3 regions of the Nocardioides eburneiflavus genome follow, and region 2 is predicted to be linked to each of the others. Evidence: predicted binding sites of a transcription regulator. Region 2 holds the regulator's gene; each other region holds the start of a gene.
What was found. The regulator HrcA, encoded in region 2, represses chaperone genes, less so after heat shock. The targets are predictions, from matches to a motif close to TTGGCACTCGNNNNNNNCGAGTGCCAA.
Positions count from the first base shown of each region.

Region 1: the regulator HrcA is predicted to act here: its motif matches at 3,237-3,263, upstream of groL (chaperonin GroEL).
Region 3: the regulator HrcA is predicted to act here: its motif matches at 3,808-3,834, upstream of groES (co-chaperone GroES).

Region 1 covers NZ_SRRO01000001.1:2,153,474-2,160,769, forward strand. Annotated here, with positions in the region: gene EXE59_RS10105 (SGNH/GDSL hydrolase family protein) at 1-183, shown strand, start outside; gene EXE59_RS10110 (class I SAM-dependent methyltransferase) at 193-1,032, shown strand; gene EXE59_RS10115 (TadE/TadG family type IV pilus assembly protein) at 1,265-1,684, shown strand; gene EXE59_RS10120 (pilus assembly protein) at 1,681-3,147, shown strand; gene groL (chaperonin GroEL) at 3,429-5,057, shown strand; gene EXE59_RS10130 (hypothetical protein) at 5,288-5,851, shown strand; gene EXE59_RS10135 (hypothetical protein) at 5,957-6,454, shown strand; gene EXE59_RS10140 (nucleotidyltransferase family protein) at 6,451-7,002, shown strand; gene EXE59_RS10145 (AAA family ATPase) at 7,065-7,296, shown strand, end outside.
Region 2 covers NZ_SRRO01000001.1:2,988,516-2,995,811, reverse strand. Annotated here, with positions in the region: gene EXE59_RS14100 (Gmad2 immunoglobulin-like domain-containing protein) at 1-100, shown strand, start outside; gene EXE59_RS14095 (16S rRNA (uracil(1498)-N(3))-methyltransferase) at 142-882, opposite strand; gene dnaJ (molecular chaperone DnaJ) at 887-2,050, opposite strand; gene hrcA (heat-inducible transcriptional repressor HrcA) at 2,047-3,069, opposite strand; gene EXE59_RS14080 (MBL fold metallo-hydrolase) at 3,158-4,021, shown strand; gene EXE59_RS14075 (hypothetical protein) at 4,078-4,431, shown strand; gene EXE59_RS14070 (DUF3097 domain-containing protein) at 4,520-5,368, shown strand; gene hemW (radical SAM family heme chaperone HemW) at 5,521-6,738, opposite strand; gene EXE59_RS14060 (AMP-dependent synthetase/ligase) at 6,815-7,296, opposite strand, start outside.
Region 3 covers NZ_SRRO01000001.1:2,310,219-2,317,514, reverse strand. Annotated here, with positions in the region: gene guaB (IMP dehydrogenase) at 1-543, opposite strand, end outside; gene EXE59_RS10885 (GNAT family N-acetyltransferase) at 598-1,479, opposite strand; gene groL (chaperonin GroEL) at 1,642-3,261, opposite strand; gene groES (co-chaperone GroES) at 3,348-3,641, opposite strand; gene EXE59_RS10870 (class I SAM-dependent methyltransferase) at 3,863-5,038, shown strand; gene EXE59_RS10865 (glycoside hydrolase family 3 protein) at 5,052-6,851, opposite strand; gene EXE59_RS10860 (GNAT family N-acetyltransferase) at 6,893-7,296, opposite strand, start outside.

The sequences.
Region 1 (7,296 bases), 840 kb from region 2:
GTGGTCGGGCCGTTCTTCATCACCAACCCCGACGAGATGTTCAGCCTGGACCGGTTCCATCCGAGCGCCCACGGCTACAAGCGCACCGCCAAGGCCATGCTGCCCTCGGTCCTCGCCGCCCTCGGCGTGGTGGAGGAGGTGCCGTTCGGGCACCACGCGCCGGGGGTCCGCGGGTCAGGCTAGGGTTCCCGGGTGCGCACCACTGCTCGACGAGCCGGCCAGGCCGTCAAGAAGGCGGCCCGCAAGGCCGGCCGGATGCAGGCATCCTCGGGGGCCGAGGTCGTCGAGCCTCCCGCCGATCCCAGGGCCGAGCGTCGCCGGCGCCTGCTCGCGAGCAACCTGACCGAGCTCGCCATCGAGTTCCGCACCGACAAGTGGGGCGTCCACCGCTACACGCCCCACTACGAGCGCCACCTCGAGCACCTGCGCGGTGAGTCGTTCACCCTGCTCGAGCTCGGCATCGGCGGCTACAAGAAGCGCCGGAGGAGCGGTGCCTCGATGAAGATGTGGCGCTGGTTCTTCCCCAAGGCCCGCATCGTCGGCCTCGACATCGAGGACAAGACCTGGCTGACCCGGGGGCACATCCACGCCTACCACGGCGACCAGACCGACCCGGAGGTCCTCCGGCGGATCATCGACGAGCAGGGCGCGCCGCTGGTGGTCATCGACGACGGCAGCCACATCCCTGCCCATGTGCGCGAGTCGTTCAGGATCCTCTTCCCGCTGCTGCCCGACGGCGCGATCTACTGCATCGAGGACATCCAGACCTCCTACTGGCCGGCCTGGGGCGGAGAGCTCGACCCGCGGGCACCGGGGACCTCGATGGACCTGGTGAAGGACCTCGTCGACGGCCTCAACCACGAGGAGTTCCTCCTCGAGGGCTACGAGCCGACCTACACCGACCAGTGGGTCCGTGCCGTCCACTGCTACCACAACCTCGTGATCATCGAGAAGGGCGACAACCGGGAGGGCAGCAACCGCGACGACGTCGCGCACGAGCTCTACGGCTCCTCGGAGCTCCCCGAGGGATGACGGTCCTCCGTCGCCGCGCGGAGGCGTACGCACGCCTGAACCGGCCTGTCTAGACAGGTCGGCAAACAAATCCCCACAACGTCGATAAGGGTGGCCTCACCCCCGCTAGGTTGCCCCTGTTCTGCCTGCGCTGGGGGGTGCGGGCAGGGCCGGTGATCCGACATCCGTGCCGGGTCACCGTCACAACCTTCGCGACGCCTCGAGGGCGTCGCACCTGCGGGAGGAAATAGTCATGCCCTTTTCACGCCCACGCGCGGAGCGCGGAGCGGCGGCTGTGGAGTTCGCACTCGTCGTGCCGCTCCTGCTGGCGATCGTGTTCTCGATCATCGACCTCGGGTTCGCGATCAACCGCTACACCGTGCTCAACAACGCCACCCGGGAGGGAGTGCGCGCCGCCAGCCTCAGCGCCAGCAGCAGCGAGGTCGACGCGGTCGTCAACGACTCGCTGGCCGACCTCGAGGGGACGGTGACGGTCCAGGTGTCCTGCGAGACTCCGCTGGGCGGCAACTGCGGGTCCTGGGACGCCGACCACACGACCGGCGGTGTCGCCGTGGTGACCGCGACCTACGAGCATGCGTGGCTGACGCCGATGGGCAAGGCGCTGTCCTCGAGCCTCACGCTGTCCAAGACCAGCAAGATGAGGATCGAGTGAGCGCGCTGCGGGCGCGCAGGAGCGGCGAGCCGGACGAGACCGGCGCGGTCGCGATCGTCGTCGCCCTCCTCGCCGTCGTGATGTTCGGCTGCGCCGCCCTCGCCGTGGACATCTCGTCCCTCGCCATGGAGCGCCAGCGACTCCACGACCACGTCGACTCCGCCGCGCACGCTGGAGCCTTCGAGCTGCCGGCGAGCGGCACCAGCGCCAAGACGTGGGCGGTCACCATGGCCAAGACCCAGGACGCCGGGATGACGCCGGACACTGAGCTCTTCTGCGTGGTCGCCTCGACGGGGGCCAGCAGGCAGGTCGCCTCGGGGCAGATCCCCGCGACGTGCGACCCGGGGACCTACTCCAGCTCACAGGTGCGGTGCAACACGAAGATCTGCTCGATCCCGTGCCCCGTCACCGCCCGGTGCAACACCATCACGGTGAGCGACTCCAAGGTCGTCGACTTCGACTTCGCGCCGGTGATCGGGCGCGACGAGGGCTCGACCGGCTCGGTGTCGTCGTCGGCGTGCCGGGGCTCGTGCGGCGAGACCCTGCCCAACCCGATGGACATCGTCTTCATGGCCGACCGCACCACCAGCATGGCCGAGGACGACCGCGAGGACATGCAGGCCGCGATCATCGACAGCCTGGGGGTGATGGACCCGACCCTGCACTACGTCGCGTTCGGGGCGATGCACAAGAGCAAGGCCACCTCGTCGTGTGCCACGGCGGCCACGACCGCCTCGGACGGGCCCAAGGGCGGCAAGTGGATCGCGATCGACTTCAGCAACGACTACAAGGCCAACCGCGACGCGCCGATCAGCTCGAGCAGCAAGCTCGTCACGGGCGTCAGGTGCATGCCGAACGGTGCCGTGCCCGGCCTGTCCACCGGCAGCTACGGCACCCACCTCGCCTCGGCCCTCAAGGGGGCCTCGCGCTACCTGCTCGGCCTCGACCCCAACAACCTCGGGTCGTTGCCCAAGCGCCCGGGGACGGCGAAGAAGGTGCTGATCTTCGAGACCGACGGTCAGCCCGACGAGCTCCTCGAGGAGGGCAGCACGTCGATCACGAGCTCGGGCGACATCGGGGCCGGGCGCAACTCCTACGGCAACGGCAAGGGCAAGAAGGGCTGCGACAACCTGACCGCGGTGGCCGAGCAGGCCAAGGCGCGCGGCGTCACGGTGCTGGTCATCGGCTTCGGTGACGCGCGGTCGGCGTCGTGCGAGAAGCCCGGCGGCCGTACGCCTCGCTCGCCCTGGGTGCGCGACTACCTGGCCGCTGCCGCCTCGCCGACGCCGTCCGGCACCCCGAGCAAGGCGGACAGTGACTGCTCGACCTCCGCCGAGCGCGTGGCCGAGAACAAGGACGGCGACTACTTCTACTGCGCCGCCAGCGGCACCGAGCTGGGGCCGATCTTCGCGACGGCGGTCAACGCCGTCACGGAGAGCATCAAGCTCATCCAGATGCCCTGACCGGGAGGGGCCGGGGAGGGACCGCGGGAGGGGGGTGGAGCAGCGCCGACACGGGGCGGTCGCTGCTCCACCCCGGGTTCGTGGACGCGTTTGCACTCTCATGGTGCGAGTGCTAAACATGACGCTGGCACTCTCGTCATGAGAGTGACAACGACCCAGGTGACGCTGAGGTCCGCAGAAGCCGACGGGAATGGATCGCCGGCGGAGCGGATCGTCCGTCGCGGGCAGCCCGCCGGGAGTCGTACCCACAGAACTCACGTCGACAGGAATCGCGAAGAGTTATGCCGAAGCTGATTGCTTTCAACGAGGAGGCCCGCCGCGGCCTCGAGCGGGGTATGAACACCCTCGCCGACGCGGTCAAGGTCACCCTGGGCCCCAAGGGCCGCAACGTCGTGCTGGAGAAGAAGTGGGGCGCCCCCACGATCACCAACGACGGTGTCTCGATCGCCAAGGAGATCGAGCTGGAGGACCCCTACGAGAAGATCGGCGCCGAGCTGGTCAAGGAGGTCGCCAAGAAGACCGACGACGTCGCCGGTGACGGCACGACGACGGCCACTGTCCTGGCCCAGGCCATGGTGCGCGAGGGTCTGCGCAACGTCGCGGCCGGCGCCAACCCGATGGGTCTCAAGCGCGGCATCGAGGCCGCCGTCGCCGCCGTGTCCGAGCAGCTGCTCAGCATGGCCAAGGACGTCGAGACCAAGGAGCAGATCGCCTCCACCGCGTCGATCTCCGCCGCTGACACCACCGTCGGCGAGATCATCGCCGAGGCGATGGACAAGGTCGGCAAGGAAGGCGTCATCACCGTCGAGGAGTCCAACACCTTCGGGCTGGACCTCGAGCTGACCGAGGGCATGCGGTTCGACAAGGGCTACATCTCGGCCTACTTCGCCACCGACCTCGAGCGCATGGAGGCCGTGCTGGAGGACCCCTACGTCCTCATCGCCAACTCCAAGGTGTCGACGGTCAAGGACCTGCTGCCGCTGCTGGAGAAGGTCATGCAGTCCGGCAAGCCGCTGCTGATCATCGCCGAGGACGTCGACGGCGAGGCGTTGTCGACCCTGGTCGTCAACAAGATCAAGGGCACCTTCCGCTCCGTGGCCGTCAAGGCCCCGGGCTTCGGTGACCGCCGCAAGGCCATGCTGCAGGACATCGCGATCCTCACCGGTGGCCAGGTGATCTCCGAGGAGGTCGGCCTCAAGCTCGACACCGCCGGTCTCGAGCTGCTCGGCCAGGCGCGCAAGGTCGTCATCACCAAGGACGAGACCACCATCGTCGAGGGTGCCGGCGACCAGGGCCAGATCGAGGGCCGGGTCAACCAGATCCGCGCCGAGATCGAGAAGTCGGACTCCGACTACGACCGCGAGAAGCTCCAGGAGCGCCTCGCCAAGCTGGCCGGCGGCGTGGCCGTCATCAAGGTCGGCGCGGCCACCGAGGTCGAGCTCAAGGAGCGCAAGCACCGCATCGAGGACGCCGTCCGCAACGCCAAGGCAGCGGTCGAGGAGGGCATCGTCGCCGGCGGTGGCGTGGCGCTCGTCCAGGCTGCGGCCACCGCGTTCGACAAGCTGGACCTGGTTGGCGACGAGGCCACCGGCGCCAACATCGTGCGCGTCGCCACCTCGGCCCCGCTCAAGCAGATCGCCATCAACGCCGGCCTCGAGGGCGGCGTCGTGTCGGAGAAGGTCGCCAACCTGGAGCCGGGCCACGGCCTCGACGCCGCGACCGGTGAGTACGTCGACATGATCGCCGAGGGCATCATCGACCCGGCGAAGGTCACCCGCTCGGCGCTGCAGAACGCTGCGTCGATCGCCGCGCTGTTCCTCACCACCGAGGCCGTCGTGGCCGACAAGCCCGAGAAGGCGCCGGCCATGCCCGGCGGCGACATGGGCGGCATGGGCGGCATGGACTTCTGATCGGCCAGCCGGGCGCGCTTGCGCGACCGGATCGTCCACGCCCCACACAGCACCACCAGCAGGGTCCCCGCTCCGGCGGGGGCCCTGCTGCCATGTCGGGGCGATGGGGGAGGCGTACGGTCCGGGCCGCCGCGCGTGCGGCGGGTCTGGTCCCTGGATCGCGCGTACGAGGGCCACGACCGCCGCACGTGCGCGCGTCGCGCCCGCGGACCCACTGGTAGGAATGCCGCATGCGCCTTCCCGTTCCCGGCCCCCGTGACGTGCTGTCCGCCCTCGAGCGAGGCGGTGACCAGGTCGAGGCCCTGCTCGGTGCGGTCCCGCGGGCACTGGCGCTGCTCGACGACGCCGAGCGGCTCCTCGTCCGTGCCTCGGCCGCGATCGAGCGGGTCCGCGAGGTCACCGAGGCGGCCAACGTCGTCGTCGTACGGGCCGGCGGCGTCGTGGACGACGCAGGCGTCCAGATTGGTCGCGTCACCCACCTGGTCGACGAGCTCGAGCCGTCCCTGCTCCGGCTGCAGCCGACGCTCGAGACCCTGGCCGACACGACGCACCCCGACGAGGTGAAGGCGCTCGTCCGGCTCGTCGACCACCTGCCCGAGCTGACCGCGCGGGTGGAGGGCGACGTGATCCCCGTGCTCACGACGCTTGGCACGGTGGCGCCCGACATGCACGACCTCCTGACCGTGGCGCGCGAGCTCAACGACATGCTCGCCAAGATCCCGGGGATGGGGCGCATCAAGCGCCGCGTCGACGAGGAGGAGGGCGAGGACCTCACCGAGGAGACGGTGAAGTGAGGGGGGTCGAGCAGCGGAACCCGCCCAGTGCCCCACCCGTCCCACTGATGGACGACCCGGGCACCACCTGCCCGACGCACGCCGACTGACGAAGGGACGCCAGCCATGAGCCGACACGAGAGCCGATTCCGCACCTCCCGCCTGCTCCCGGGCCTCGCAGCAGTCGTCGCCCTCGCGGTCTCCGGCTGTGGATCGGCCGAGGACACGGCGATGCCCGCCGACCCTGCCGCCAGCGACACCTCGAGCCCGTCGGGCGACGAGACCCTCGCCCTGACCGCCGACGGGTCGGCGACCGCCAAGTGCGCGATGCCGTCCGCGGAGATCCTCGCCACCTTCGACACCGCCTTCGAGGGCACGGTGACGTCGATCGACGACGGCACCGTCACCCTCGAGGTCGATCGCTGGTACGCCGGCGACGAGGCCTCGACGGTGACCGTCGAGGCGCCGAGCAAGGCCCTCGAGGACCTCCTGATGGCCGTCGACTTCCAGGAGGGCCGGACCTACCTGGTCAGCGCCGACGACGAACGCGTCACCCTGTGCGGGTTCACCGCCGAGACGTCGCCCGAGCTCGAGGCGCTGTACGCGGAGGCGTACGAGCAGTGACCTCCGTCGTCGGCCTCCTCCTGGCCGCGGGCGCGGGCGAGAGGTTCGGCGGCCCCAAGGCCCTGGCGCGCGATGCCGACGGGACCTCGTGGCTGCTGCGGTCGGTGCACGCCCTGCGACCGTGCGCGGAGATCGTGGTGGTGCTGGGCGCCGAGGCCGCCCGGGCGTCCGCGCTGCTGCCGATGTCGGTCTCGCGCATTCGCTGCGACGACTGGGCCGAGGGGATGGGTGCCTCGCTGCGCTCGGGGCTCGAGGCGATCGCGTACACGGACCACGACGCCGTGCTCGTCTCCCTGGTCGACCTCCCCGACGTCGGCGGTGCCGTCGTGGCCCGGGTGCTCGACGCGGACCACGGACGGGCGACCCTCGCGCGGGCGGCGTACGACGGGGTGCCGGGGCACCCCGTGCTCCTCGGGCGCGACCACTGGGCGGGTGTCGTCGAGACCGCGACCGGTGACCGCGGAGCCCGTGACTACCTCGCCACCCACGACGTCGAGCTGGTCGAGTGCGGTGACCTCGCGACCGGAGCCGACATCGACCACCGGTGACCGCCTGGGTCGAGGTGGCCGGTCCAACGTGCGACCAACGTGCCGGGTCGTAGCCTGACGACATGCAAGGCATGGACTCCGCCGCAGACGTGGCCACCCGGCTGGGGGCGACCGGTTACCTCGCCGACGACGAGCTGGCCACGGTCGTGTTCCTGGCGTCGCGGATGCAGCGCCCGCTGCTCCTCGAGGGCGAGCCCGGCACCGGCAAGACCGCGCTGGCCGAGGCGCTGGCGCAGAGCCTCGACCTGCCGCTCGTACGGCTCCAGTGCTACGAGGGGATCGATGCCAGCCAGG
Region 2 (7,296 bases):
CGTGCCACCGGGCGACTACCTCGTGGTCTCACGGACCGACGACCCGTCGGGCGAGGGTCGCGTCCACGTCGACGATCGCCGGATCACCATCGTCGACTGATCGCGGGCGGTCCATCGGTGGTCGCGGCGCGAGAACAGGGGCTAGCCCCAGCGGGGCGTACGCGCGAGCAGCGCGGCGACCGCGGCGACGCCGGCGGTCGACGTGCGCAGCACCTCGGCGCCGAGGCGTACGGAATGCGCGCCGGCGTCGGCGAGCGCAGCCAGCTCGTCGGGGGCGATCCCGCCCTCCGGGCCGACGACGACCACGATGCGACCGGACGCGGGGACGTCGAGCGAGCTGAGCGGGAGGGTGGCGTCCTCGTGGAGGACGACGGCGAGGTCGGCCTCGGCGACGAGTGCGGCGAGGTCGGCGGTCGAGGCGAGCGGGGTGACGGTCGGGAGCCACGAGCGGCGCGACTGCTTCGCGGCCTCGCGGGCGGTGGCCTGCCACTTGGCGTGGGACTTCGCGGCCCGCTCGCCCTTCCAGACGGCGACGGATCGCGACGCGGCCCACGGGACGACGACGTCGATCCCGACCTCGGTCAGCACCTCGACGGCCAGCTCGCCGCGGTCGCCCTTGGGCAGCGCCTGGACCACCGTGAACGCCGGCTCGGGGCGTCCGTCACGCGTCATCCCCGCGACGGTGACGGTGAAGACCCGCTTGCCGGTCGAGGCGACGCTGCCGGTGACCGAGGTCCCGAGGCCGTCGGTGAGCACGACCTGCTCCCCCTCGCGCAGTCGGCGCACGGCGACGGCGTGGTGGGCCTCGTCGCCGGTGACCTCGACGAGCGAGCCCACCGACACGTCGGCCAGGGACTCCACGAGGTGGACCGGCAGGGACACGGGCTCAGCCCTGGAAGGCGTCGCGCAGGCGTCCGAACATCGACTTGTGCGGAGCCTCGACCTGGCCGTCGGGCGACTCCTCGCCGCGGATCGCCGCGAGCTCGCGCAGCAGCTCCTCCTGGCGCGGGTCGAGGCGGGTCGGGGTGTCGACGGAGATGCTGACCACCAGGTCTCCGCGACCGCCGCGCAGGCTGGGCACCCCGAAGCCGCGGATCACCTGCTCGCTGCCCGACTGGGTGCCCGGGCGGACCTCGAGGTCGTAGGTCGTGGCCGTCTCCGAGCCCTCGGACGTCGGCAGGTCCGCCTCGAGCAGCGGCAGCGTCAGCTGGGTGCCGAGCGCGGCCGCCGTCATCGGCAGCGAGATCGTGGTGTGGAGGTCGCTGCCGTTGCGGGTGAAGGTCGGGTGCGGTGCGACGTGGATCTCGACGTAGAGGTCACCGGCGGCACCGCCGCCGGGACCGACCTCGCCCTGGCCGGTGAGCTGGACGCGGGTGCCGTGGTCGACGCCGGCGGGGATCTTCACCGTCAGGGTGCGACGCGACCGGACCCGGCCGTCGCCGGAGCACTCGCGGCACGGGTCGGGGATGATCGAGCCGTAGCCGCGGCAGGCCGCGCACGGGCGGAGCGTACGGATCTCGCCGAGGAACGAGCGCTGCACGACGGCGACCTCGCCCTGGCCGTGGCAGGTCTCGCAGGCGGTGGGCTTCGTGCCCGGCGCGGTGCCCTCGCCCTCGCACGCCTCGCAGCGCAGCGCCGTGTCGACCTTGAGGTCGCGGGTGACGCCGAAGGCGGCCTCGGCGAGCTCGACGTCGAGGCGGATCAGGGCGTCCTGGCCGCGACGTGCCCGCGAGCGCGGGCCGCGCGACTGACCGGCGCCCGGAGCCCCGCCGCCGAAGAACGCGTCCATGATGTCGGTGAAGCTGAAGCCCTGCCCGGCGCCACCGAAGCCCTGGCTGAACGCGTCGCCGCCGCGGTCGTACGCCGCGCGCTTGCCGGGGTCGCTGAGCACCTCGTAGGCGCGGGAGACGTCCTTGAAGCGCTCCTGCGTGGCCGGGTCCGGGTTGACGTCCGGGTGGAGCTGCCGCGCGAGCTTGCGGTAGGCCTTCTTGATGTCGTCGGCGCCGGCGTCACGCGAGACGCCGAGGATCTCGTAGGGGTCCTGGGTCACTGGTTTCCTTCATCGAGGATCCGGGAGACGTAGCGCGCGACCGCGCGCACGGCTGCCATGGATCCGGGGTAGTCCATGCGGGTGGGGCCGACGACGCCGAGGGAGCCGAGGTGGAACTCCTGCGGGCCGTATCCGGTGGCCACGACGCTGGTGGCCGCGAGCTCGGAGTAGGGGCCCTCGTGGCCGATGCGCACGGTGAGGGCGTCGGTGCCCGACTCCCCGAGGAGCTTGAGCAGCACGACGTGCTCCTCGAGCGCCTCGAGCAGCGGCCGGACGGCGGTGTCGAAGTCGCCGTAGCGGGCGAGGTTGGCGGTGCCGCCGACCGCGACGCGCTCGTCGTTGCGGTGGTCGGACATCGCCTCGGTGAGCACGCCCACGATGGCGCGGGCCGAGTCGGCGTGCGCGGGGCGTACGGCGTCGGGCAGGTCGCCGAGCGCGGCCGCGGCGGCCGCGATCTGCACGCCTGCGCAGGCCTGGTTGACCGCGACCCGCAGCTCGGCGAGGTCGGTGTCGACGATCGCCTCGTCGAGCTCGACGAGGCGCTGCTCGACCCGGCCGGTGCTGAGGATCAGGATCACCATCACGCGGGTCGACGTCAGCAGGACGAGCTCGATGTGGCGGACCGTGGACCGCGAGAGCGTCGGGTACTGGACGATCGCGACCTGGCGGGTCAGCTGGCTCAGCAGGCGCACCGACTTCTGCACCACGTCGTCGAGGTCGACGGCGCCGTCGAGCAGCGTCGAGATCGCCCGCCGCTCGGCGACGCTCATCGGCTTGAGGGTGGCGAGCTTGTCGACGAAGAGCCGGTAGCCCTTGTCGGTCGGGACCCGGCCGGCACTCGTGTGGGGCTGGTGGATGTAGCCCTCGTCCTCGAGCGCCGCCATGTCGTTGCGGACGGTGGCCGGCGAGACACCGAGGCCGTGCCTCTCGACGAGCGCCTTGGAGCCGACGGGCTCCTCGGTGGCGACGTAGTCCTCCACGATCGCGCGGAGCACGTCGAGCTTGCGGTCGTCCACCATCGAGCCCCTCCTCTGCACGTCGGATCCGGTTGTTGGCACTCGTTCGCCCGGAGTGCCAACTCTACAAGGGAACCGTAGGCTCCCGGGCATGCCCGACTCCACTCCCCGCTTCACCGAGGTCGCGCCGCGGGTGTGGGTGGCGCACTACGACTGGATGCACGTCAACATCACGCTCGTCGGCGGCTCCGACGGCCTGCTGATGGTCGACACGCACGGCTCCGCCGCCGAGGCCCGCCGGGTCGCCGACGACGTACGCCGCCTGGGCGCGGGACCGTTGACGGGCCTGGTCAACACCCACGAGCACTGGGACCACCACTTCGGCAACGCCACCATGGTCGAGCAGCTCGGCGACGTGCCGATCCACGCCACCGACTGGGCGGCCGAGCACATGGAGGTCTCGGCCCGCCACACGTTCGCCCGCTACGAGCAGGACCTCGACGACCCGCGCCGCGAGGAGATCCTCGCGACGACCCTGCGCCTGCCCACCCACACGTTCTCCTCGGCGGTCCAGCTGGACCTCGGGGACCGCGCCGTCGAGCTGATCCACCCCGGCCGCGGGCACACGGCCGGCGACCTCGTCGTACGCGTGCCCGACGCGGACGTGCTGCTGGGCGGCGACCTGGTCGAGGAGTCCGACCCGCCCTTCATCGGCGGCGACTCGTGGCCCCTGGAGTGGCCGACGACGCTCGACCTCGTGCTCGGGCTGATGACCGACGCCACGGTCGTGGTCCCCGGGCACGGCAATGTCGTCGACAAGGCCTTCGTGCAGGACCAGCGCGTCGACCTCGGCGTGATCGCCGAGACGATCCGGGACCTGGCCTCCCGCGGCGTCCCCCGGTCGCAGGCGCTCGCGCAGGGCGAGTGGCCGTGGGACCCGGCGCTGCTGGAGAGCGCCGTACGCCTCGGCTACGAGCACCTGCCGCGCAGCCAGAAGCGCCTCCCCCTGGTCTGAGCCGTCCCACCCCCACGGGGCTGGCCCGGTGCGGGCCGGATGGGTAGGACTGGCACATGACCGAGAACAGCGAGTCCCAGACCGACAACCCCGAGTCGACCGACACGCCCAAGGCCGGGAGCGGCACGAGCCCCGCCGACTCCGACCACTCCGGCGACTCCGCGGCGCCCGACGACGCGAGCCTCGGCGGCATCTCCGACGACCAGCTCCCCGAGGACCTCCAGCCCGGCGAGGACAACCCGCTGGCCGAGCCCCTCGACCCGGACGCGGAGGAGACCAAGAGCCGCGAGGAGCTCGAGATGGACGCCACCCAGGAGGACCTCGGCAACGACGACGGCGCGAGCCAGGCGCCCACCCAGGGCGACGGTGCCGGCGACACCCCCGCCGGTGACTCCTCCGACGAGGAGTGAGCCGACGAGGAGTGAGCCGACGAGGGGTCATGGGTACCGCACGGCGTGCCACCACCGTCTCGAGCCGTCGGCCGCCTAACGTGGACCGGTGCCTCAGGATCGCTACGGAACCGACGTCCTCTCCGGCGACTGGCGTGTCCCCAGGAACGGTCGCGCCACCGAGATGCCCACCGAGCTCGGCATGGTCGTCGAGGAGGTGACCACGGACTGGTGCGGCGAGGTCGTCGCGATCGATCGCGACATCGACACCCTGACGCTGGAGGACCGGCGCGGGAAGCGCCGTACGTTCCCCCTCGGCCCCGGCTTCCTGCTCGAGGGCAGGCCCGTGGTCCTCACCCGTCCCGTCCGGGCCGGCGCACCCGCCGCACCCACCCGTACGGCCTCGGGCTCCGTCGCGGTGCCCAACGCGCGGGCCCGCGTGGCCCGGGCCAGCCGGATCTTCGTCGAGGGCCGCCACGACGCCGAGCTCGTCGAGAAGGTCTGGGGCGACGACCTGCGCATCGAGGGCGTCGTCGTGGAGTACCTCGGCGGCGTCGACGACCTGGCCGACCACCTGCGCGACTTCAAGCCGGGTCCGCAGCGCCGCGTCGGCGTGCTCGTCGACCACCTGGTCCCGGGGTCGAAGGAGGCGCGGATCGCGCAGGGCATCGCGCGCTCCCCCGTCGGCAAGCACGTGCTCGTCGTCGGGCACCCGTTCATCGACGTCTGGCAGGCGGTCAAGCCCGACCGCCTCGGGATCCCGCGCTGGCCGCACGTCCCGAAGGGCATCGACTGGAAGACCGGCACCTGCCAGCAGCTCGGGTGGCCCCACCGCGACCAGGCCGACATCGCGCGCGCCTGGAAGCACATCCTCGGCCGGGTCACGTCCTTCGCCGACCTCGAGCCCGCCCTCCTGGGCCGCGTGGAGGAGCTCATCGACTTCACGACCCAGCCCTGAGCGGAGCGAAGGGCTGACGAGGTCGGGAGGTCGAGGAGGGCTCGGACAGGCCTGGGCGAAGCGAAGGACTGGCCGACCCGTCTCGAAACCCGCGGACCAGCCGGGTCTCGTGACAGGCGCCAGAGCGCCTTCCTCGACCAGCGAAGCAGTGCTCAGTCGGTGAGGTCGCGGACCACGGCGTCGGCGAGCAGGCGGCCGCGCTGGGTCAGGACCAGGCGCTCGGCGGAGAGCTCGACGAGGCCGTCGGCGACCATGCGGGCGACGTGCGAGCGCCCCGAGGCGTCGAGGGCGGTGACCGGGAGCCCCTCGACGAGCCGGATCTCGAGCATGATCCGCTCGACCCGCTGGTCGTGGTAGCCGAGCACCTCGCGGGCCAGCGCGGGCGAGACCCCGCGCGCGAGCCGCTCGGCGTAGGCGGCCGGGTGCTTGACGTTCCACCAGCGCACCCCGCCGACGTGCGAGTGCGCGCCGGGCCCGACGCCCCACCAGTGGCCGCCGGTCCAGTAGAGGAGGTTGTGGCGGCACCAGTGGTCGGGCGAGGTCGCCCAGTTGGACACCTCGTACCAGCCCATCCCGGCGGCGGAGAGCTTCTCGTCGACGAGGTGGTACTTGTCGGCGAGGTCGTCCTCGTCGGGCATCGGCAGCTCGCCGCGGGCGACCTGCCGTCCCATCGCGGTGCCCTCCTCGACGATGAGGGAGTAGGCCGAGACGTGGTCGGGGCGACACCCGAGGGCTGCGTCCACCGACGTCTCCCAGTCGGCGAGCGACTCCCCCGGCGTGCCGTAGATCAGGTCGAGGGAGATGTCCTCGAACCCCGCCTGCCGGGCCCACTCCACCACGGCCGGCACCCGCATCGGGTCGTGGGTGCGATCCAGCGTGCGCAGGACGTGGTCGACCGCCGACTGCATGCCGAAGCTGATCCGGTTGAAACCGGCGGTGCGCAGCTCGTCGAGGTCCCAGGCCGCGACGCTGTCGGGGTTGGCCTCGGTGGTGATCTCGACGTCGTCGACCAGCCCGAACTCGGCCGCCGCGCTGGCGACGATGGCGCCGAGGTCGGCAGGCTTCAGCAGCGTCGGCGTGCCGCCGCCGAAGAAGATCGTCTCGATCGGCACGTCACGGTGGCCCAGCACCTGGCGGGCGAACCGGATCTCGCGGATCGCCGCCTCGGCGTACAACGACCGGCTCGCGCCCACCTCGTCACCGAGCTCGTAGGCGGTGTAGGTGTTGAAGTCGCAGTAGCCGCACCGCACCGAGCAGAACGGGACGTGGACGTAGAGGCCGAACGGCCTGGAGCCGAACTCGGCCCATGCCTCGTCGGGCAGCAGGCCGTCCTCGGGGGCGACGTCGCCGTCGGGTTGCGCGGGGGGCACGCCGGTATCCAACCACGCCCGAAACGCCGAACGGGTGCCGGCGGCGATCCACCGGCACCCGTCCTGCGACGACGCGTCAGGCGTACATCTCCTCGATGAGCGCCTTGTTGTTGTCCTGCACGACGTTGCGCTTGACCTTCATCGACGGCGTCAGCTCACCCGACTCGACCGTGAGGTCGTGGTCGAGGAGCTTCCACTTCTTGATGGTCTCCCACCGGTTGAGGTGGGTGTTGAGCTCGTTGACGTAGTCGCCGACCATCTTCTGCACCGCGTCGGACTGCACGATCTCGGTGTAGGAGGCGCCACTCATGCCGTTCTCCTCGGCCCAGCCCGCCATCGCGTCCGGGTCGAGCGTGACGAGCGCGACGCAGTAGTTGCGCTCGTCGCCGAAGACCATGAACTGGCTGGCGTAGGGGCAGATGGCCTTGAACTTCGACTCGATCGCCGGCGGGGCGATGTACTTGCCTCCGGAGGTCTTGAAGAGCTCCTTGATCCGGCCCGTGATGGTGAGGAAGCCGTCGGCGTCGAGCGAGCCCTTGTCACCCGTGTGCAGCCACC
Region 3 (7,296 bases), 680 kb from region 2:
CACCGTCGCCTCGTCGCGGGAGATGCCGGGATGTCCGGTGATGAGGCCCTCCCGGGTCATCACCTCGTCGACCTTGGTGGTCGCCCACTCCGCGACCGGGGTGAACCGGAGGTCGCGGTTGGTGATGATGCCGAGCAGGTGGTGGTCGACGTCGACGACGGGCAGGCCGGAGACGCGGTACTCGCCGCAGAGCCGGTCGAGCTCCTCGAGGGTCGCGTCGGGGCCGATCGTGACGGGGTTGGAGATGATCCCGGTCTGGGTCCGCTTGACCAGGTCGACCTGACGGGCCTGGTCCTCGATGGAGAGGTTGCGGTGCAGCACGCCGATGCCGCCCTCGCGGGCCATCGCGATCGCCATCCGGGCCTCGGTGACGGTGTCCATCGCGGCGCTGACCAGCGGCACGCGGATCGAGATCTCGCGGGTCAGGCGGGTGGTGGTGTCGATGTCGCTGGGCGCGAGGTCGGACTCCCCCGGCAGCAGCAGCACGTCGTCGTAGGTGAGGCCGAGCGCAGCGAACTTCTCCGGGATCTCCACGGGGCACATTCTACGGTGCCGCGGCGGGGCGCCCGGCCCGGGTCACGGGCTGGGCCAGGCCCGTCACACCGTGGCGAGCCTCCGCACCGGGATCCGCACGGTGAGGTCGTCGCTGCCCATCCGGATCCGTCCACGCAGCCCCGTGCCGAGGACGAGCGGCAGCACGGCAGGGTTGTCCGCCGCGGTCCGCACCACGAGCTCCTGGGCCTCGGAGGTCCGCGCGACCCGCGCCGTCTCCAGCAGTAGCCGTGACCCGATCCCGCGGCGCCGCCAGGCCGGGTCGACCGCCAGCTCGACGTACCAGGCGTGCTTGTCGTCGCCCTCCCACGTGGCCTGCCCGACGACCACGCCGGCGACGACGGCGCGCACCTCCCCGTCCCGCACCTCCAGGACCGGCTCCTGGTCGGTCGACACGTCCTGCGGCTCGGGCGCCGCGGTCACCGCGGCGGCGTCGAGCACGTCCGTGACGAGCTCGGCCAGCGCGCTGCCGCGCGCGTGCTCCGCTGCGGTGAAGGGCGCCGTGCGGCGCAGCTGGACGACGACGTCGCCGATCTCGAGGTCCATGCCGTCCATCAGCGGCGACAGGCCCGTCGCGTCCGGGTCGGCCTCGGCGTCGAAGAGCTGCGCCACGACGTCGGGGAAGCTCGCCGGCTCGGCCAGGATGCTCCGCGCCGCCAGCACGTAGCGGGTGGGTTGGTCAGCCAGCGCCGCCTCCGTGCACGGGAGCACGCTCACGCGGGTGCCGCCCGCGCGCTCGACGAGGTCGGCGAGGTCGGCGAGGTCCCAGCTGTCGGGCGTACGGAGCACGAGCTCGTCGGTCACCCGGTCGACGCCGGGGAACACCTGGAGTCCCAGGATGTTCACGCCGGCGGACCCGCAGGCGGTCGTCAGCTCGGCGAGGGCACCGGGTCGGTCGTCCAGGGTCGTACGCACTCTCCACAGCATGCGACCCATCGTGGCCGGCAGATGTTTCGGGGGATCGTACGAGGCGTGACGCGCAGGTCACGAGACGACGGGCACCCTGACGGACATGGCGACGGCCCGCCCCGCCGCCGCCGACGTGGCGGAGTGGCAGAGCGGGCCGTACGAGCCTGGTGGAGCGGCCGGTCAGTGACCGTGGCCGTGCCCGTGACCACCGGCCGCGGGCTCCTCCTCCTCGGGCTTGTCCACGATGAGGGTCTCGGTCGTGAGCAGCATCGCGGCGATCGAGGTCGCGTTGACGAGCGCCGAGCGGGTGACCTTGACCGGGTCGAGGACACCCTGGGCGACCAGGTCGCCGTACTCCTCGGTGGCGGCGTTGTAGCCGTTGCCGACGCCGAGCTCGCGGACCTTCGACGTCACGACGTAGCCGTTGACGCCGCCGTTCTCGGCGATCCAGCGCAGCGGCTCGTCGGCAGCCTTGCGGACCACGCGGACACCCGCCGCCTCGTCACCGGTCAGGCCGAGGTTGCCCTCGAGCACCGACACGGCGTGGATGAGCGCGGAGCCACCGCCGGGGACGATGCCCTCCTCGATCGCGGCGCGCGTCGCCGAGACGGCGTCCTCGATGCGGTGCTTCTTCTCCTTCAGCTCCACCTCGGTGGCGGCGCCGACCTTGATCACGCAGACACCGCCGGCGAGCTTGGCGAGGCGCTCCTGGAGCTTCTCGCGGTCCCAGTCGGAGTCGGTGTTCTCGATCTCGGCCTTGATCTGGTTGACGCGGCCCTCGACGGCGGTGGCGTCGCCCGCGCCGTCGACGATCGTGGTGTTGTCCTTGGTGATGACGACGCGACGCGCCTGGCCGAGGACCTCGAGGCCCACCTGGTCGAGCTTGAGGCCGACCTCGGGGGCGACGACCTGGCCGCCGGTCAGGATGGCGATGTCCTGCATCATCGCCTTGCGGCGGTCACCGAACGCCGGGCTCTTCACCGCGGCGACGTTGAAGGTGCCGCGGATCTTGTTGACGACCAGCGTCGAGAGCGCCTCGCCCTCGACGTCCTCGGCGAGGATGAAGAGCGGCTTGCCCGTCGCGATGACCTTCTCGAGCACCGGGAGCAGCTCCTGGATCGAGGAGATCTTGCCCTGGTGGAGAAGGATGTAGGCGTCGTCGAGGACGGCCTCCATCGACTCCGGGTCGGTGACGAAGTAGGCCGAGATGTAGCCCTTGTCGAACTGCATGCCCTCGGTGAACTCGAGCTCGGTGCCCATGGTGTTGGACTCCTCGACCGTGATCACGCCGTCCTTGCCGACCTTGTCGAAGGCCTGGGCGAGCAGGTCGCCGATGTGGCTGTCGCGGCTGGAGATCGTGGCGACGGAGGCCATGTCCTCGCGGGTCTCGACCTCGCGGGCGGCCTCGCGCAGCGCGTCGCCGACGGCCTCGGCCGCGGCGTCCATGCCCCGCTTGAGGCCCATCGGGTTGGCACCGGCCGCGACCGCGCGCAGGCCCTCGTGGACCATGGCCTGGGCCAGCACGGTGGCGGTGGTCGTGCCGTCACCGGCGATGTCGTTGGTCTTGGTGGCCACCTCCTTGGTGAGCTGGGCACCGAGGTTCTCGAACGGGTCGTCGAGCTCGATCTCGCGAGCGACGGTCACTCCGTCGTTGGTGATCGTGGGGGCGCCCCACTTCTTGTCGAGGACGACGTAGCGGCCCTTGGGGCCGAGCGTCACCTTGACGGCGTTGGCGAGGGCGTCGACGCCACGCTCGAGCGCGCGCCGGGCGTTCTCGTCGAACTCCAGGATCTTGGGCATCTGGGTGTGCTCCTAGGAAGGGTTGATCAGGGCCTGACGTGCACGGATCCCGGCCGGCGCTGGGCCGGCCGGGATGCGCAGGTGCGTCAGGAGACGACGGCGAGGATGTCGCGGGCCGAGAGGATCAGGTACTCCTGGCCGGAGTACTTGACCTCGGTGCCGCCGTACTTGCTGTAGATGACCTTGTCGCCCACCGCGACGTCGAGCGGGACTCGGTTGCCGTTGTCGTCGATGCGACCGGGACCGATCGCCACGACCTCGCCCTCCTGGGGCTTCTCCTTGGCGGTGTCCGGGATGACCAGGCCGGAGGCGGTGGTCTGCTCGGCTTCGAGCGTCTGGACGACGATGCGGTCCTCGAGGGGCTTGATGTTGACCGACACTTCGGATCAACCTCCACTTTCTCTGCACGAGATTCTTCAGGAGCCCGGGTCGATTTGCCCGGGGCTCCCAGGACGTGGGCTCGCGGTCCGGGCGGCACGCCGTCGCGGGGGTCGTGCCAGGCTCACGAGCGTTGGCGCTCTCGGGTCGAGAGTGCCAGAACAGACGCTAGCACTCTGACCAACCGAGTGCTAGCCGGTGTCCCCGCTGGCAGGATGCCGACGTGGAGATCGAGACGCTGGACTGGCTGCGGACGACCGAGGGCGGTCGCCTGCTCGTCCACGCGGCCCAGGCCTGGGCCGACCACGCCGGCGACCCGGTGCGCGTCGCCGCTCTCGTACGCCGCTTCGAGCCCGACGCCGAGAAGGCGGCCGCGGCCACGACCCAGGCGCAGCTCCGGGCGAAGGCCGTGGCCAAGTTCGGCGACGCCGCCCACCAGATGTTCTTCACCCCCGACGCGCTCGAGCAGGCCACCCGCACGCGGGTCGCCGACCACCGTGCGGCCCGGCTGGCCGCGGCCGTCCCCGGCGGCAGCGTCGTGGACCTCGGCTGCGGCATCGGCGGCGACCTCATCGCCTTCGCCCGCGCCGGCCTCGTCGCCGCCGGTGTCGACCTCGATCCCGTCCGCGTCGCGATGGCGCGTGCGAACCTCGACGCGCTCGGGCTGCCCGGCGCGGTCCAGGCGGGCGACGCCACCGCGGTCGACCCGAGCGGCTTCGACGCCGCCTTCGCCGACCCTGCCCGCCGCGGCGGCCGGGGCCGCGTCTTCGACGTGGCGGGCTGGACACCCCCGTGGCCGTGGGTGCTCGACCTGTTGCAGCGGCGCGCCCTCGTCAAGGTCGCTCCGGGCATCGGCCACGACCTCGTGCCCCCCGGCGCGGAGGCGGAGTGGGTCAGCGACGGCGGCGAGGTCAAGGAGGCGGTCATCTGGTCACCCGACCTCTCCACCGCCGACCGACGGGCCACCGTCATCGGCGAGCGCGGTCTGGCCACCCTCACCGACGAGGACGACCCCGGCGCCGGCGTACGCGAGGTCGGAGCGTTCCTCTACGAGCCGGACGGCGCCGTGGTGCGCGCCGGCCTGGTGACGGCGGTGGCCGCCGGGGTCGACGGCGGGCTCGTCGACGAGCACATCGCCTACGTCACCAGCGACGCCTCCTTCCGTACGCCCTTCGCCCGCGGCTACCGCGTGCTCGAGCAGCTGCCCTACCGCGAGAAGCAGCTCCGGGCGGCCCTTCAGGAGCGCGGGATCGGCCGCCTGACGATCAAGAAGCGCGGCGTGCAGGTCGTCCCCGAGGAGCTGCGCAAGCGGCTGGCCCTGCGCGGGGACGACGAGGCCACGCTCGTGCTCACGCGGGTCGCCGGGCAGGGCACTGCGCTGCTGGTCGAGCCGTTCTGAGTGGCCAGCGCACCTAGCAACCGGTGCGCGCGACCCCGGCGACCTTGACCGGGAGCCGGCCGGGCGCTCTCGCCCGGCCCTGGAGCACCTCGACCAGGACGGCCATCGCCGCGGGCGTGTCCCCGAAGGTCGCGATCCGCGTGGGCGCGCTGACCCTCCCGAGCACCCACGGGGTGTCGGTGGCGACGGCGATCTCGCCGTCGACCGGGGCGTCTCGGTAACCGGTGAACCCGATGGCTGTCCCAACGGCCAGCCGCGCGTCCTCCCGTGCGGTCCAGGCCGCGAGCCGCCGTACGCGTCGCGCCTCCGCGCGCTTCCACTGTCGCTTGCGCAACGTGTACGCCCGCTTGCCCTCCTTCCTCCGCCGCTCCGGCTTCGGCTTCGCCTCCGCGAGTCGTGACGGGGGCGCCTGCCGCAGCAGCACCGTCATCCCGGCCCCGCGAGCAGCCGCGGCGAACACGCCGACGGCACCGGGGTCGCCGTACGGGTGCACCGTGTCGCCCGTCAGACGACCCGTGCACGCTCCGTCGGTCACCGTCACGGCCGCCGCCGACAGCGCCCGCGACGCGTCGGCGGGCGCGCCGGCCGAGCCCTGCCGCTCGTCGGCGAGGTGCACCAGCAGCGCGATCTGCCGCGCCGCGGCCTGCTCCAGGCGACGGCGCGGCAGTGCGCCCGACCTCACTGCCCGGACGAGCGCCGCGCGCGCGACGGCCGGTGACGGCGGCATCAGGAGGACGTCGGACCCGGCCCGCACCGCCTGCACGGCCGTACGCCGCGGGTCACGGCCGCGAGTGACCGCGGCCATCTCAAGCGAGTCGGTCACCACCAGGCCGCCGAAGCCGAGCACGTCGCGCAGCAGGCCGGTCGTCACCTTGCGCGACAGCGACGACGGCACCCGGGGGTCGACAGCCCGGACGTCGATGTGCCCGACCATGACTGCCGGCGCGCCTGCCTCGACGGCCGCGCGGAACGGGATCAGGTCGGTCTCCTCGAGCTCGGCCAGCGTCTTGGTCTGGACCGGGAGCGTCAGGTGGCTGTCGGCGGGCACGGAACCGTGTCCGGGGAAGTGCTTGACGACCGGCATCACGCCGGCCGCACCGAACCCGCCGGTCGCTGCGACCACGTGCTCGGCGACGTCGGACGGTCTGGACGAGGCCGCGCGCGAGCCGATGGTCGGATCCCCCGGCCCGGAGGTCACGTCCGCGTCGGGCGCGAAGTCGACGGTGAACCCGAGTCGCCGCAGCTCGCCCCCGCTCGCTGCGTACGCCTGCTCGGTGAGCGCGACATCCCCCGCAGCACCGGCACTCATGAAGGTCGGGAACCGGGTCGCCGCCCCGCGCAGGCGCTCGACCACCCCACCCTCCTGGTCCACGCCGAGGAACAGGGGCCACTTCCGTCGCACCTGGCGCGTCAGCGTGCTGTTGACGCGCGACACCTGCTCGGCGGACGCGACGTTGGACGAGAAGGCGATGACGCCGCCGAGGTGCAGCTCTCGCACCATCCGCACCGGGGCATCGGTCCCCTGCCAGTCGGCGACGATGACCTGACCGGCGAGGTCCGGCAGAGGCACCCGGCCGACGATCTTGGCGGCCAGGTCCAGCTCGGAGCGGTCGGGGCCCCACCCCTCCACGAGTCCCAGCTCCTCGGACGGCGTGGGCGGGACGGTGGGCGTGCCGGTCGGCTCACCTGAGGTGGCACCCTCCGCCGCACCCCCGTCCGCATCGTTTCCCTCGCTCGTGCCCTCCCCCTCGCACGCACTCAGGGAAGCGACGAGCGCGAGGGTCGCCACGAGTGAGAGCAACCGCGCGCGCATCCCGTCATGGTGGCACGGGTGCCGATGCCGACCGTCCGCGGTCACCGACCGAGTCGGTCGGGACGCTTCCAGGGCCACGCGTCCGACAGCCAGTCGGCGACCACGTCGGCCAGGACCCCGTCGAGGTCCGCGCGAGTGGCCGTCACCCATGTCTGCACCTCGACGTCGTGCTCGGGCGAGGCCGACGGGTACAGGTAGACGCAGCCCACCACCTCGTCGACCGACGGCTCCAGAACGGTGAAGGTGAAGCCCCTCCGCGCCTCGAAGTCCGCGGCATGTCGGGTCAGGTCGGCGAGGTTCTCCGCCAGCGACATGCCAGCTGGCGGCGGCCACCCTCCGTCCGGGTAGCCCGGGGTCGAGCGGATGTGCTCGATGCTCGACGTCCAGGCGGCATGGTCGGACTCGTTGTGCAGCGGCCCGAGCGGCTCGAGCCGGAAGCCCTCCG